4 regions of the Alteromonas sp. ABH4_453 genome follow, and region 3 is predicted to be linked to each of the others. Evidence: predicted binding sites of a transcription regulator. Region 3 holds the regulator's gene; each other region holds the start of a gene.
The links. Region 3 encodes sigma-54, which starts transcription at its own class of promoters, with help from an activator protein. Its sites were predicted from a motif close to GTTGGCACGNNNNTNGNNT; they were not measured.
Positions count from the first base shown of each region.

Region 1 (2,204 bases), on a different contig from region 3:
ACCCTCGTTGATATGACAGACTCTACGGGTGCCGATACTGACCCAGCCACAGCAGTTAACTCGGTTGGCGGTAATACCGGTAATGCAGTAACTGCATCTAAACTTATCTTCTCTCAAGGCGGTGATTTTTCTGGTATGGAAACGCCAGATGGCTTACCAACGTTAGATTTCAAGATGCAAACTGAAGCATTGGGCGCTGGTATTCTTGCAAATGGCTCAGACCCTACGCAGCAGATAAGCATAGATTTCAACCTTGATGTGAATAACGCTACGCCTAATGAACCGACTCAGTTCGCTTCAGCGTTTGAAGTAACCTCATTAGAACAAGATGGTTTGCCAGTAGGTCGACTGACGGGTATTGATATTGGCCCTGACGGCTTGGTACGTGCCACCTTCTCTAACGGTACATCAGAACCTATTGTTCGTGTTGCGCTTGTTCGTTTCTCTAATGAGCAGGGCCTGACGCAAGAAAGCAGTACTCAGTGGAAAGAGAGTATTCTTTCAGGTGAGGCACTCGCGGGTGAAGCAACAACCGGTACCTTCGGTGAGATTAATTCATCAGCCCTTGAACAAGCAAACGTTAACCTGACAACCGAGCTTATCGACATGATTATCGCTCAGCGTAACTTCCAGGCTAACTCACGAGCGCTTGAAGTAAATAATTCACTGAACCAGACTATTCTGAACATTCGATAGTTAACCTTTAGACTCGTTCGACGAAACAAAAAAAGCGGCAATGAATAGGCGGAAAAATCCTCTATCGTTGCCGTTATTTAAAAGAGCCGCGTCACAGCGGTTCTTTTATTTTCCTCATAATATCAATTTATTAGCTCCTATATTTTCTATTTGACGTAAAAATCCACAGGTTGGCATTGCCTTTGCAAAATCTTGTTTAAGGTTTAATCAGAGTCAAAAGTCAGTCATGGACAAACTTCTCTATATTTCAGCGAGTGGCGCATCCCAAGACCTATTAGGTACGGGGATTAGGGCCAATAATTTAGCTAACGCACAGACGACGGGTTTTAGAGCTCAGTTAGAGCAGGCTAGATCAATGCCGGCCTACGGCGAAGGCTTGCCAACCCGCGTATTTTCTATGACTGAAAGCCCGTCTAACAATTATGAGTCGGGCCCTATGATTAAAACGGACCGTGATTTAGATGTGGCCATTCAAGGCGATGGTTGGTTCGCTGTTCAAGACCAAAATGGTCAAGAAGCTTATTCCCGTGATGGTAACTTTAAATTAGGCGACGACGGAATTTTGACAGACATTCACGACCGGGTCGTGCTAGGAGACAACGGGCCGATTTTTTTACCTGTGCCTCTTGATAACCTAAACATTGCTGCTGACGGCACCTTGTCAATGAGACAGTTAGGCGCCCCGGCAAATGTTATCGAAGAAGTGGGTCGCCTTAAGTTAGTCTCGCCGAATTACGCCGACATGGAAAGAGGCACTGATGGCTTGTTTAGAATGGAAGATGGCTCAATTGCGCCAGCCAATGCCAACGTCAAAGTGGCGTCTGGCATGCTTGAAGGCTCAAACGTTAATGCCGTTGAAGAGATGGTAGACATGATAAGCCTTCAACGTCATTACGAATTACAAGTAAAAATGATGAAGCAAGCAGAAGAGCTTGATACTCGCGGTAACCAGTTACTGCGCATCCTGTAAAAGAATTTTTATCACCGTTGCCCTATGAGCAACGTCGGAGGTAAACATGCATCCAGCATTGTGGATTAGTAAAACTGGACTAGACGCCGCACAGACCGATGTGGCAGTGGTGTCTAACAATCTTGCGAACGCTTCAACAGTGGGCTTTAAAAAAGACCGCGCGGTGTTTGAAGATTTGCTTTATCAAAATATCAATCAGCCAGGAGGCCGTTCCTCTGCTGATACAGAATTACCTTCTGGACTTATGCTTGGTTCAGGCTCAAAGGTAGTTGCTACGCAAAAAGCGCATACGCAAGGTAACTTGCTAACCACTGAAAACGCTCTCGATATGTCAATCCAAGGCCGAGGCTACTTTGAGATATTGCAGCCTGACGGCACCATAGCATATTCAAGAAATGGTCAGTTTTCACTGAACGACCAAGGCCAGATTGTTACTTCGGGTGCGGGTTTTTTGCTTCAGCCTGAAGTGGCTATCCCAGAAGATGCGCAGCAAATCACAATCTCACAAGATGGTGAAATTAGCGTGAGCATACGGGGT
Region 1 covers NZ_JBSWXP010000006.1:19,191-21,394, forward strand. The annotation lists gene flgE (flagellar hook protein FlgE) at 1-696, shown strand, start outside; gene ACXAGV_RS12700 (flagellar basal body rod protein FlgF) at 923-1,666, shown strand; gene flgG (flagellar basal-body rod protein FlgG) at 1,713-2,204, shown strand, end outside.
Region 1: the regulator sigma-54 is predicted to act here: its motif matches at 866-884, upstream of ACXAGV_RS12700 (flagellar basal body rod protein FlgF).

Region 2 (2,204 bases), on a different contig from region 3:
CAAAAGTCTCCGTCATTCAAGCCAGCTATCATTAAACCCATGAAGTGCAGAGCAGATTTGTAGACCGCTATTCACAGCGTGACACAGGCTCTGCTCCAAGCAATTTAATCAGGTAGTAACACGTATTTATTTTGCAAATGACTGAGGAGTCAGGAGATGAAAAAGCTAAGCTCGTTAATGACAAAAACAACACTTGTAGCAGCTTCGATTATGGTAGTAACAGGCTGCAGTGCAGTTGCAAAGCCGCAGATGGATCATTCTCGAAGTGCAAATGCGCCAGTGTTAAAAGCTAACGCACTGGATAACGCATTACTGTATTCAGATGAATGTATTACTGAGCGAGAAGTGGTGACGGCACAAAAGATGTGGGGCGATGGCATCGTACGGATTGGTGCAGTATTTAGTAATAAGGGGGATTACTCTGGTGAGGCCGCAGACTTTATACAAGCCATGTACGGTTACGATTTGAGCAGCGTACTGTTCAAACCAACACTTGCAGCTAACGACCAGTTCCGTTCAAGCTTCGATGCTGCGCTTTCATACTTTGTTGGCGGTAATGACGCTTACGAAGAGGACAAAGGCTTTGCCATAAAGCCTTACACAAATGTGAAATTCGATAATGTGGGTATTATCAACAACAGCTGTCGCATGGCGGTGGCGATGGGTAACTACTTCTTTACCGATACAAAAGGTGGCGAAACGAAAGTGGAATACACGTTTGCCTATGTCAAAGATAGTGACGGCGACCTGCGTATTGTTGCCCACCAATCGTCGTTACCTTACAACCCAAACGGTAACTAAATAAGCCATTGCCCCTCCACTATTAGAAAGTGTGAGGGGAGAAACACTCTCCCTTTGCAGGCAAAGCGCTCCTTCCCTTTCGCTTTGCCTCTTTTTTATTTTTAACGAGAAAAACTATGTGCGCAAAACGCATTGTGGCGCTTTGAGATGGGATACTTACATAATCATATTGCGTCGCCAGGCGCCAATTCAGACACCAAAACAAACCACAACTTTTCTCTCATGTTTTTCGGAAGCTGGTAAGAATCAAAGAATAATCCCAGCCCAAGGCCCTTAGCTGACAAGGGCCTTACTCAATCATGTAAAAAATGCATTCGTACGTGTAATCGTGACGTTAATTGCCTGCAGATACGGCCTCAAAATCAAATAAAAGTTAAATTATATCGATATATTTCAATAACTTAAAAAACAGGCACAAAGATAGCATTAGTTACAGTGAAAGTAACGGAAGCAATACGAGGATTTAGTTATGTTAGGTTGGGCAATCACATTTTTTATCATCGCCATTATTGCAGCAGTTTTTGGTTTTGGAGGCATCGCAGGTGCAGCAACAGGTATCGCACAATTTCTTTTCTTTGTGTTTATCGCGTTGCTCGTAATCTCACTTATCGCAAATGCGTTACGTGGTAGAGCACCAAGAGCCTAAAAGTTAGAAGTATTTCAATAGGAAAAAGGAGTAAGGATATGTTTTCATTTAAAAATTTATCAAAGGTACTAGTAGCATCAGCATTTGCACTATCACTAGCAGCTTGCGGTGACGGTGAAGCAGAAGACGCAGGCGAAGAGCTAGACGAGATGGTTACCGATGCAGGTAATGCCGTTGAAGACGCTTGTGAAGATGTGAAAGAAGGCGTAGACGCTGAAGATAAAGACTGTTAATCACGTTTTTATCAAAAAAGGGCCAGACAAATGTCTGGCCCTTTTTGTATTTACAGTCGACGTGGTTTTACCTAACTGGTTAGTTAAGACACTTCTTCACCACCTAACTCACGAGCAAGATCGTCTAGTGTAGATAGCGTCGAATCAAATTCACCCACGCCGTAACGGTATTTTACACTCACGTGATGATCCGTACGTCCGAACTTCACTCTTAACCCTTCTGCGTCAATATGCTTTACGGTATTCAAAAAGCGATAAGCAGACATTTCTGTTTCAAATTGAAACTCAACACTGTTTTCCATTTGGGCTTTCCATTTAAGCAACAATTTCAGGGTGAGCATCAATAACTGAAACAACCCGTTGCAGCAAGTAGTTTTCTGCTTCGCTTATCGAGTCATATGATAACCAGTCTGCAAGAATGTCGGGAGCGGTTGCCGCTTCGCCTTGTTCCAGCTTAGATGTCATCATTTGTAGCTGTACGCTAGAGCGTATAGATGCATCTGCATCTGGGCTAGGCATACCTG
Region 2 covers NZ_JBSWXP010000005.1:148,704-150,907, forward strand. The annotation lists gene ACXAGV_RS11440 (phosphoribosyl-AMP cyclohydrolase) at 157-801, shown strand; gene ACXAGV_RS11445 (DUF1328 domain-containing protein) at 1,271-1,447, shown strand; gene ACXAGV_RS11450 (hypothetical protein) at 1,486-1,680, shown strand; gene ACXAGV_RS11455 (hypothetical protein) at 1,764-1,982, opposite strand; gene ACXAGV_RS11460 (DUF349 domain-containing protein) at 1,996-2,204, opposite strand, start outside.
Region 2: the regulator sigma-54 is predicted to act here: its motif matches at 1,210-1,228, upstream of ACXAGV_RS11445 (DUF1328 domain-containing protein).

Region 3 (2,204 bases):
TATTTTGTTAGACGAACCATTTGCCGGTGTTGATCCAATATCAGTTAATGATATAAAGAAGATAATACAGCATCTGCGAGATAGGGGTATTGGTATCCTTATCACGGACCATAACGTACGTGAAACATTGGATGTTTGTGAAAAAGCGTACATTGTGAGTCATGGCGAGCTTATTGCGCAAGGAACTGCGGAACAGGTTTTAAGTAATCAAAAAGTAAGGGACGTATACCTAGGCGAACAATTCAGGCTATAGTTAGTGTAACCTAATTGTCATTTTTCAGTTTCGCTCTGGTATATTTAATTTAGAGCATTTAAATAAGACGTAGATGAAACCATCTTTACAGCTAAAATTTAGCCAACAACTTACAATGACACCTCAGCTTCAGCAGGCTATTAAACTGCTGCAGCTTTCTACACTTGATCTCCAGCAAGAGATACAAGAAGCCCTCGATTCAAATCCGCTTTTAGAAGTGGAAGAAGGTAACGACGAGCCGCAGGTAGAAAAGAATAATGTCGATAGTGACGATAGCGCGGCTGAAGCTACAGCTTCAGCATCAAGCGATACGCTAGAAGCAGGAGATGCACTGGAGAAAAATGATCTTCCCGATGAGCTACCTATCGACAGTACCTGGGATGAGTATTATTCGGCTTCTTCCGCGCCAGCACCTGGTCCTTCTAATGATGATGAACAAATCTTCCAAGGTGAGACCACAGAAGACATCCAAGAACATCTTCTTTGGCAAATGCGCCTCACTCACTTTTCAGATAATGACCGCGCCATCGCTACAGCAATCATCGATTCAATTGACGAATCAGGCTATTTAACCGTTACTCTTGACGATATCTTAGAAGCGGTCAACGACGATGATCTAGAAGAGCCTATCGAAATGGACGAAATAGAGTGCGTGCTCAAACGCATTCAGATGTTCGACCCCATTGGTTCAGGTTCTCGTACACCTCAAGAGTGTCTTATGGTGCAGTTGCGTCAGTTTTCAGACGATACGCCTTGGCTTACAGAGGCGAAGCAACTTATCGAAGAATATTCAGACTTACTGAGTAGTAAAGACTACCGCACGCTAATGCGTAAGAGCCGATTGAAAGAAGATCAGCTGCGCGAAGCAATGCGTTTACTCCAAACCTTGAATCCTCGCCCAGGTAGTGCTTTAGTTACTAAAGAGCCTGAGTACGTTATTCCTGATGTCTCAGTAACCAAGAAAAATGGCCGTTGGGTGGTTGAGCTGAACCCTGACAGTTTGCCTAAGTTAAGTGTAAACCAGCAATACGCTGCCATGAGTCGCCGTGCCAAAAACAGTAGTGACTCGCAATTCATCCGCTCACACATGCAAGAGGCCAAGTGGTTCATTAAGAGCCTTGAATCTCGCAACGATACTTTGATGAAGGTTGCAAATTGCATTGTGCAGCAGCAAATGGGCTTTTTTGAGCACGGCCCGGAAATGATGAAACCAATGGTGCTAAATGATGTCGCAGAAATGGTAGATATGCACGAGTCGACTATTTCGCGCGTGACAACGCAGAAGTATATGCATACGCCCCGTGGCATCTTTGAATTGAAGTATTTCTTCTCAAGCCACGTAGCAACCGAGTCCGGTGGTGAGTGTTCATCTACAGCGATTCGTGCATTGATCAAGAAGTTAGTGGCTGCGGAAAACCCTAGTAAGCCGCTAAGTGATAGCAAGATTGCTTCATTGTTGGCCGAGCAAGGCATAAAAGTCGCTAGGCGAACAATAGCAAAATACCGGGAATCGTTATCGATCCCGCCGTCGAACCAACGCAAAAGCCTTATTTAAACGGGCTTAATAATATAAGGAAGACGAAATATGCAAATCAACCTTACTGGTCATCATGTCGAAATCACCGACTCTTTGCGTAATTATGTCGATACGAAGTTCAGCAAACTTGAACGTCACTTTGATCACATTTCTAATGTGCATGTCATCCTGAACGTTGAAAAATTAAATCAAAAAGCCGAAGCGACCGTTCATTTAAGTGGCGCTGAAGTATTCGCATCCTCAGAAAATACCGACATGTATGCGGCGATTGACAGCATGGTTGATAAACTCGACCGGCAGGTAATCAAGCATAAGGAAAAACTGAAAAAACATTAGTAGTTAATTGAGCATGGATATACAAGCCATCGTAAGTCTGGACCGCACCGAGTGTGCGGTTCAGTGTAATAGTAAAAA
Region 3 covers NZ_JBSWXP010000004.1:244,682-246,885, reverse strand. The annotation lists gene lptB (LPS export ABC transporter ATP-binding protein) at 1-253, shown strand, start outside; gene ACXAGV_RS09815 (RNA polymerase factor sigma-54) at 327-1,808, shown strand; gene hpf (ribosome hibernation promoting factor) at 1,839-2,126, shown strand; gene ptsN (PTS IIA-like nitrogen regulatory protein PtsN) at 2,140-2,204, shown strand, end outside.

Region 4 (2,204 bases), on a different contig from region 3:
CGCTGACGCAGTTTTTGGGTTTGTGGCACTTTGTTCCGTAATGACTTTACTTGTGTCATCTCCATATACTGATGTGGTACTGATAAAAACAATATGCGCGACGCCTGCGCTAATTGCAGCATCAATAAGTTGCAGCATATTATCAGTAAATGACGCGAGATCTGTGTTTCTCCTACCAGGGGGAATATTTAGCAATAAGGTAGCGTTTGGTAGGTGGTTGCATAGCGCTGATGTATCATCGCCCAGTGCATATTCAATTGCGGTGATACCTTGTTCTTTTAACGCTAAGCGTTTCTGTTGGCTTCGAGTGGTGCCAACAATATTGACCTTGCCTGATAGTGCGTTGCCCACATAGCCAGCTAACCAGCCGTAGCCACTAATTACTACATTCTGAGTCATTGTTTTAATACCCCTTTGTTTAGGGCTTAAGAGTACATTAACTGTAGGGTGATTGTCGTTAACTGTAAAAATGAAAAACCGACTGGGTTACAGTCGGTTTTCTAAGGTGAGTGGTTAGAGTTGTAAATCGTTTCGCTCTGCGCGTTTAGTTCGCTAAATTCTCCAACTACATTTTCATTTCGTCGTTGTGGTCATGGTGGTTGTCTTGATCAATATCTAGCAGGTTCAAGTCATCTAGCCCTGATATAGATGCCTGTATTTTACCTTCGGCATAGTCGGCTTTTTTCAAGACTTTGCACAAAGCTTCGCCTTTTTCTTCCAGTGAAGCGGCTTGGCTTTCCAAGCGATATTCTAAATCTTCACCCCAGCGCTCCATCTTTTGCTCAAACTCAGACATATCACCGCCTTCCCACAACATTTGTGTCCCTACGGCAATAAGAATTCTTCCCATAGACTCACTGATTAAAGACTCAATTTGTGCCTCAAACTCTTGCTCCCAGCTTTCGTCAAACCAACCTGGCTCGTCGAATTTAGTTGAGTCTACGCGGATATTGCCCTCGTCATCATAAAAAGATGTGTTTAATTTGGTTTCTAGTGAGTTAAACAATTCATTGAAATCGTCACCCATTTGATCGCCACCCAACAGTTCAGTAAACACTTCAGTTACTGCCACGTTGGCAATTTGTAGCCCTTCACTGGCGATATTCAACGTCATAGGAATGGCGATATCAATGTTGTTGTAATATTCACTTACCCAGCGCTGTTGTTCGCTGTCAAGCGATACTGATTCACCGTTAATGGTCATATTGTGATGGGAGTCAATCATCATCACTGAGCCATTATCCATCTGAACCGTTAGGTCGCCTTGGTAATATTGAATATGACCATCAAGCTCCATGTCACAACTGTTGTTTTGAAAGCTGCTGTCATGCGCAAAAGCGTGGCCGCTCATTAAAGCACTGGTAAGGGCAACTGAAAGTAATAGTTTCTTAGACATTGTTCATTCCTTAATTTACGTGTGACGCGTTAACGAAAGTGCTCGAAGCAAACTGCAATGCGTTGTAGTGTCACTGTCAGATAGACGCTAACGATACTCGCTGTTATACCTAAGGTAGAGCAATGGCCTTGCCAATATTTAAAGTCTATATCTTTCAAATGGTTAGTGATATTTGATGATTTCTTTATGCTCTGCTAAATACACTATTTAGTGAGATTACCAACTAATTAGTAGTTTTGACTAAGATCAATTAATACCAATAGCGGTACATTTAAGCCAATCCAAGCATGGTTAAATCTTATTTATTGGTGCATAATACCGCCAATATTTTTAAGGGGTTATCACAATGGCTGATTGGATTAATGCAATTATGTTTGGTGTTGCGCTAATTGCCTTTACGCTAGGGCTAAGCAGCATCGTTATGGGTTTTATGACTGCTAAAGCAGGTGCTGAAGGTATGCAGGAAAAAATCGAGTACGGTTTTTTTGGCGTTACTGGTTTAGTACTTTGCTTACTGATGGCCTACGCATTGGCTTAAGCGATAAGCATTAAAAAAACCGGCTATCTCAGCCGGTTTTTTTTCGTCTTGAACTAGTCTTTATTCATCACTGCCTTATCGATTAGGTTCGCTCTTCTCCTGAGCATCCTCAAGCGCATTGTCGCTTTCAGGACTGTTTCTATAAGCGCTTTGTTCGCGATGGGCAAGCAGCGACAAATGTCCATCACGTTGATAAGCGCGTAAATCGAACAAATCCAGCATAGCCATAACGTGGTCGAAAATATCCGCCTGTACTTTTTCGTACCTCAC
Region 4 covers NZ_JBSWXP010000010.1:139,201-141,404, forward strand. The annotation lists gene ACXAGV_RS18290 (NAD-dependent epimerase/dehydratase family protein) at 1-399, opposite strand, end outside; gene ACXAGV_RS18295 (DUF2884 family protein) at 566-1,396, opposite strand; gene ACXAGV_RS18300 (hypothetical protein) at 1,743-1,934, shown strand; gene ACXAGV_RS18305 (mechanosensitive ion channel family protein) at 2,010-2,204, opposite strand, start outside.
Region 4: the regulator sigma-54 is predicted to act here: its motif matches at 1,514-1,532, upstream of ACXAGV_RS18295 (DUF2884 family protein).